DNA from 2 places in the Metabacillus dongyingensis genome. Region 2 is predicted to be linked to the other one. Evidence: a T-box and tRNA genes for the amino acid it is inferred to sense, from the RefSeq annotation. Region 2 holds a T-box; the other holds one or more tRNA genes.
The links. The T-box of region 2 lies ahead of thrS (threonine--tRNA ligase). A T-box ahead of a tRNA ligase gene usually reads a tRNA of that ligase, here a tRNA-Thr.
Positions count from the first base shown of each region.

Region 1: it has a tRNA-Thr gene. The T-box ahead of thrS (threonine--tRNA ligase) is inferred to sense a tRNA for this amino acid. The anticodon was not compared.

Region 1 is NZ_CP082944.1:173,610-177,007, reverse strand. It holds gene rocF (arginase) at 1-195, opposite strand, end outside; tRNA gene K8L98_RS01030 (tRNA-Ala) at 931-1,003, opposite strand; tRNA gene K8L98_RS01025 (tRNA-Gly) at 1,022-1,096, opposite strand; tRNA gene K8L98_RS01020 (tRNA-Lys) at 1,101-1,176, opposite strand; tRNA gene K8L98_RS01015 (tRNA-Gln) at 1,319-1,393, opposite strand; tRNA gene K8L98_RS01010 (tRNA-Tyr) at 1,505-1,589, opposite strand; tRNA gene K8L98_RS01005 (tRNA-Thr) at 1,599-1,674, opposite strand; tRNA gene K8L98_RS01000 (tRNA-Val) at 1,737-1,812, opposite strand; tRNA gene K8L98_RS00995 (tRNA-Glu) at 1,860-1,934, opposite strand; tRNA gene K8L98_RS00990 (tRNA-Thr) at 1,954-2,026, opposite strand; tRNA gene K8L98_RS00985 (tRNA-Asn) at 2,031-2,102, opposite strand; rRNA gene rrf (5S ribosomal RNA) at 2,112-2,227, opposite strand; rRNA gene K8L98_RS00975 (23S ribosomal RNA) at 2,356-3,398, opposite strand, start outside.
Region 2 is NZ_CP082944.1:3,211,361-3,214,758, reverse strand. It holds gene K8L98_RS15685 (HD domain-containing protein) at 1-611, opposite strand, end outside; T-box leader at 810-1,019, shown strand; T-box leader at 1,051-1,263, shown strand; T-box leader at 1,295-1,506, shown strand; gene thrS (threonine--tRNA ligase) at 1,552-3,398, shown strand, end outside.

The sequences.
Region 1 (3,398 bases), 2.0 Mb from region 2:
ATTTAACGAATTGCTATCCTCTTCACGGTTTGGACGTCCAATTTTAATATCACCTTTATCTTCAATCTCATATTGCAGCCATTCAAGTCGTTCTACAACCCCTGCGTATCTGATAGCACTAGGCCCCATGTCCACACCTCGGCGCATTTGACCTAAATCCATTGGTACCCCGATAATTGATATTCTTTCTTTCATGTAAATCATCCCCCTTAGTAAGAAACTCTGTATCTATTGTACTGATAAAAAGGGTCATGACTCAACTCGACAAAATCGTGTATATATATACAGAGTTTTCTGTAAAATAATTGGAAATAGCAGGGAATAATTAATACGATGATGTAGAGTCAGCTGATTTCCTGGTCACTTGATTATTTTTCCGAATTTCTACTTCACCTTTATGACTGATCTGAATTGAACAAATTAAACATCAAATTGGATCCAAACCATCCAACTCGCATTAGCCGTTTTTTAATTAACGAAAAACTATAACCAACTCGCACGACTCAGTGTTCAATTCCCGAAAATGGGTTTTTGGCTCGCAACTTCATTTTTTTATGAAAAAAAGATATAAAAATACCTGTTACTAGCTGCTGTTAGCCATTATTAATCAAAACTGCTGTTAATTATGAAAGAGTTTAAGCTGTGTATTGAACTTCATATTTAGAACCGAATGCCCAACTCGCAAAAATCAGCCTTTAATTAGTAAAAACTTATTTCTGACTCACCAAAATAATGGTTTAACTTGCGGAAAATGATCTCCAACTCGCAAGCCTCATATTCAAAAAGAAAACTGTTATAACATAAAGGATAGGATATTGAATTCATATATAAATAAAGTGAAGCACGTATCCATAAAGTAATTTTTTTCATTATTCCTAAACAAAAAACCGTTAGACATTAAGTCTAACGGTTTTTACAGGGTGTTTATGATGGAGCCTAGCGGGATCGAACCGCTGACCTCCTGCGTGCAAGGCAGGCGCTCTCCCAGCTGAGCTAAGGCCCCGATATAAATAAGAAGTTCTGGAGCGGAAGACGGGATTCGAACCCGCGACCCCCACCTTGGCAAGGTGGTGTTCTACCACTGAACTACTTCCGCAAAATGGTGTGCCATGAAGGACTCGAACCTTCGACCCTCTGATTAAAAGTCAGATGCTCTACCGACTGAGCTAATGGCACCTTATAAGAAAACACTCTTCAGTTTTGCAAGACGCCCTAATCTAAGAAAGATTATTCTAGGAGCGGCTCGATTTATGTGCTGAAGCTACGCTTCAATGATTACTCGATCGTTCTCTAACGACTGAGAAATCGGCACAAGAAATGGCTGGGCTAGCTGGATTCGAACCAGCGCATGACGGAGTCAAAGTCCGTTGCCTTACCGCTTGGCTATAGCCCATCAATTATGTATTCTATAAAATTCTAATTGACCGTAAAAAGGTTTATGTTAACTAAACATATTATTTACAGTCTAGACAAGAACTATTCAGTTAAGTTTGTCTAAATAAAGTGGTGGAGGGGGACGGATTCGAACCGCCGAACCCGGAGGGAGCGGATTTACAGTCCGCCGCGTTTAGCCACTTCGCTACCCCTCCACACATAAGTGGTGCCGGCAAGAGGACTTGAACCCCCAACCTACTGATTACAAGTCAGTTGCTCTACCAATTGAGCTACACCGGCATATATAGTGAAATACAATACTATTTATTCGCTTTTTAAAGTCGTCTGCTGCAATGTCTTAATGGTGGAGGATGACGGGCTCGAACCGCCGACCCTCTGCTTGTAAGGCAGATGCTCTCCCAGCTGAGCTAATCCTCCGCATAAAAGATTGTTTGATATTTCACATATTAAGACTTAAGTTTGAATGGTGACCCGTACGGGATTCGAACCCGTGTTACCGCCGTGAAAGGGCGGTGTCTTAACCGCTTGACCAACGGGCCGTTTTATTAGTTTAATGTAAGCTCCCAACCGGGCTTGAACCGATGACCTCTTCCTTACCATGGAAGTGCTCTACCGACTGAGCTATGGAAGCAAGGCTCCGCAGGTAGGACTCGAACCTACGACCGATCGGTTAACAGCCGATAGCTCTACCACTGAGCTACTGCGGAATAATGCTAGCCTGGCGACGTCCTACTCTTGCAGGGGGAAACCCCCAACTACCATCGGCGCTGAAGAGCTTAACTTCCGTGTTCGGCATGGGAACGGGTGTGACCTCTTCGCCATCATCACCAGACATAATGACAAAAATTATTATACTATAAAATCCGAAGATTTCAAGTGTTTTTTTGAAAGAAGTTATTCTTTCAAAACTAAATAACGTATGATAACAAGATTCACTTAGGTTTTACACTTTATTAGACTGTGGTTAAGTCCTCGAACGATTAGTATCTGTCAGCTCCACACGTCACCGCGCTTCCACCTCAGACCTATCAACCTGATCATCTTTCAGGGTTCTTACTCACTAATGTGATGGGAAATCTCATCTTGAGGGGGGCTTCATGCTTAGATGCTTTCAGCACTTATCCCTTCCGCACATAGCTACCCAGCGATGCCTTTGGCAAGACAACTGGTACACCAGCGGTGCGTCCATCCCGGTCCTCTCGTACTAAGGACAGCTCCTCTCAAATTTCCTGCGCCCACGACGGATAGGGACCGAACTGTCTCACGACGTTCTGAACCCAGCTCGCGTACCGCTTTAATGGGCGAACAGCCCAACCCTTGGGACCGACTACAGCCCCAGGATGCGATGAGCCGACATCGAGGTGCCAAACCTCCCCGTCGATGTGGACTCTTGGGGGAGATAAGCCTGTTATCCCCGGGGTAGCTTTTATCCGTTGAGCGATGGCCCTTCCATGCGGAACCACCGGATCACTAAGCCCGACTTTCGTCCCTGCTCGACTTGTAGGTCTCGCAGTCAAGCTCCCTTGTGCCTTTACACTCTGCGAATGATTTCCAACCATTCTGAGGGAACCTTTGGGCGCCTCCGTTACATTTTAGGAGGCGACCGCCCCAGTCAAACTGCCCACCTGACACTGTCTCCCAGCCCGATCAGGGCTGTGGGTTAGAATTTCAATACAGCAAGGGTAGTATCCCACCAATGCCTCCACCGAAGCTGGCGCTCCGGCTTCCAAGGCTCCTACCTATCCTGTACAAGCTGTACCAAAATTCAATATCAGGCTACAGTAAAGCTCCACGGGGTCTTTCCGTCCTGTCGCGGGTAACCTGCATCTTCACAGGTACTATAATTTCACCGAGTCTCTCGTTGAGACAGTGCCCAGATCGTTACGCCTTTCGTGCGGGTCGGAACTTACCCGACAAGGAATTTCGCTACCTTAGGACCGTTATAGTTACGGCCGCCGTTTACTGGGGCTTCAATTCAAAGCTTCGCTTGCGCTAACCTCTCC
Region 2 (3,398 bases):
ATAAAAAAATCAATGACTTCTTTGTAATAGGTTTCTGTAAACCATTCTGCTGCTTCAATGTTATGAAGAATCATTTTTCCGTCTTTTACAGATAAATTCTCAAGAAACAGCCTAACCTCAAGTGGAGTGATTTGACCATATGCGCTCATGTCGCGAAGCGTATAATCTACACGGTCTGCACATAAGTTAGGAGCTGGCTGTTCAAGAATGGTCCATACTGAATCATCGAGGACGATTTCTTTATAATCATAGCCATATTTATTGAGAATATTTGGTATGTCAGATCCCTCAATAACAGTTTTAACTATTTTTTCGTGGTAATCTTCTTCATCATTTTCAATGACAAAATCAATAACATGTGAAAAAGCAGTGTGGGAAATATCGTGAAGCAGCCCGGCAATTTGTTCTTTTAAAGAACCGCCAAGTTTTTTTATTAATAGCATGACACCAATGGAATGTTCGTATCGGGTCACGTTCCAATTTGGATTTACCAGATAGCTTGCACCGCCCTGATGAATGCCTTTTAACCTTTGCAGCGGTTTACTTCTTATTATTTCTTCCAGAATGCCGTCTACTTTAAACTCTCCATAGATTCTGTCAGTAATAATCATCGTCTCAGCTCCTTTGCTTCTCTAATAGATTATCATAGAGGGCTGCTTCATTCCGAAAGAGTTTTTTAAAGAAGAGAGACATTTGAATTTTTCCGCAAAGATTTCCCGCCAAAATAGGAACACAAAAAAATCCGATGAATATTGTAAAATAATAGTTGAATTATAATGGAATGTATTGTAAACTCAAAAATAATTATTTGAAAAGTGATGAAAAGGACATGAGTCATTTAAACGGTTTTCAGAGAGGGAAGGATTGCTGAGAGCTTCCTAACGCAGAAAATGAACTTACCGCCTTGATACTGCACGGAGGAAATGCCGTGCCGCAGTTGCTGCGTTAAAGCACTGGAGCCATTCTTTTTTAGAATGGAAAGCTGGGTGGAACCACGGGTAAACGCACTCGTCCCTATTTTAGGGATGAGTGCGTTTTTTTAATTTCATAAAAGAAGTACAGATAAGGACATGAGTCATTTTGCCGGTTTACAGAGAGGGAAGGAAAGCTGAGAACTTCCTAATGCAGGAAAAATGAACTTACCGCCTTGGAACTGCATGGAGGAAATACCGTGCCGCAGACGCTGCGTTAAAGCACTGGAGCCATTCTTTTTTTAGAATGGAAAGCTGGGTGGAACCACGGGTAAACGCACTCGTCCCTATTTTAGGGATGAGTGCGTTTTTTTAATTTCATAAAAGAAGTACAGATAAGGACATGAGTCATTTTGCCGGTTTACAGAGAGGGAAGGAAAGCTGAGAACTTCCTAATGCGGAAAAATGAACTTACCGCCTTGGAACTGCACGGAGGAAATGCCGTGCCGCAGACGCTGCGTTATGGCGCTGGAGCCATTCTTTTTTTAGAATGGAAAGCTGGGTGGAACCACGGGTAAACGCACTCGTCCCTATTTTAGGGATGAGTGCGTTTTTTATATTATAAAAGGAGTGTTTAAACATGGAGAATAAAATTTTGTTGAAGGATTTGGCCAATTCCCATCAAGAAAATAAGAAAGTAATAGGAGGGAAGGTAAATGGAAAGGTCTTAAGTCTACATGACATTGTGGATGATATCTCAGAAGTTGAGCTTATTACAAGTGAATCTGATGAACGTCATATTTTCTTGAATCATACTTGTTCATATGTTCTTGCCCAGGCGGTAAAGAGATTGTATAAAGGGGCGATTTTGGGAAGCAGCTCTTATGAGGACAGCGGGTTTTACTATGAGTTTCAGCTGCCTCACAGCATCAGGGAAGAAGAACTGCCGATGATCGAACAGGAAATGCTGAAAATAATGAACGAACAGCAGGAACTTGAACAGCTGAAACTGCCATATGAAAAAGCCGAAGCTGTTCTTTCTAAACAAGGTGAGGCACTGAAACTTGAGCTTATCCATGAACAAAGGGAACGTAACCTAATTCCCATTAGTAAGCATGGAGAATTTATTGATTTATGCAGCGGGCCGCATTTGCCTTCATTAAAATTTATTAAAGCATTTAAGTTAAATGCTGTTTCCGGTTCCTACTGGAAGGGAGATAAAGAAAATATCGTCATGCAGAGGATTTCAGGAATTGCCTTTTCAAGTAAAAAAGAATTAGCACTCCATTTAAAAGAGCTTGAGGAACTAAAAAAGCGGGATCACCGCAAGATTGGAAAAGAAATGGAGCTGTTCATGTTTTCAGAAGAGGCTCCTGGTATGCCATTCTTTTTGCCAAACGGCCAATTAATGAGAAATGAGCTGCAGAATTTTCTTCGAGAGGTTCAAGGGGAAGCAGGCTATCGTGAGGTGCAGACTCCATTAATGATGAATGAAAAGCTGTGGAGGCAGTCAGGGCACTGGGATCATTATCATGAAAATATGTATTTTTCGGATGTGGATGAAGCGAAGTTTGCTTTAAAGCCTATGAATTGTCCGGGGCACATGATGATTTTTAAAAACCAGCTATATTCATATCGGGACCTTCCCGTCAGACTTGCAGAATTCGGGCAGGTTCACCGGCACGAATACAGCGGAGCGCTGAATGGGCTGCTCCGAGTCCGCACTTTCTGTCAGGATGATGCCCACTTGTTTGTCCGGCCAGATCAGATTGTAGATGAGATTAAAAGTGTGCTTCTACAGATAGACAAGGTGTATCGTACTTTCGGCTTTGATTATTCTGTTGAACTATCTACTAGGCCCCTGAACTCAATGGGTTCTGATAAGCTTTGGGAGAAGGCCGAACAATCACTGAAACAAGTGCTTGAAGATTTAAGCCTTCCTTATCAATTAAATGCAGGTGATGGAGCCTTTTACGGTCCGAAAATCGATTTTCATATAAAAGATGCAATGAAAAGAAGCCATCAGTGTGCAACAGTGCAGCTCGATTTTCAAATGCCTGAGAAATTTAATCTAAGCTACATCGATGAAAAAAATGAAAAGCAAAGGCCTGTTGTCATTCACAGGGCAATATCAGGCTCTCTAGACAGATTTCTTGGAATCTTGATGGAGCATTTTGCCGGCAGCTTCCCATTATGGCTTGCACCTGTTCAAGCTGCGATAGTCCCGGTGGCTGAAGTTCATCTTGACTCAGCCGAAAAGCTGAAAAATCAACTGGAACAATGCGGGCTTAGAGTATGCATAGACAGGAGCAGCGAAAAACTGAATTATAAAATTCGCAAGGCACAAAAAAGCAGAGTTCCCTATATGGCTGTAATTGGAGATCAGGAAATTGAAAAAAATGTTGTGAATGTAAGAGTACATGGCGGGAAGAGCTCAGAAGCAATGGACGTTGCACGGTTTAAAAACATGCTTTTAGAAAAAATAGC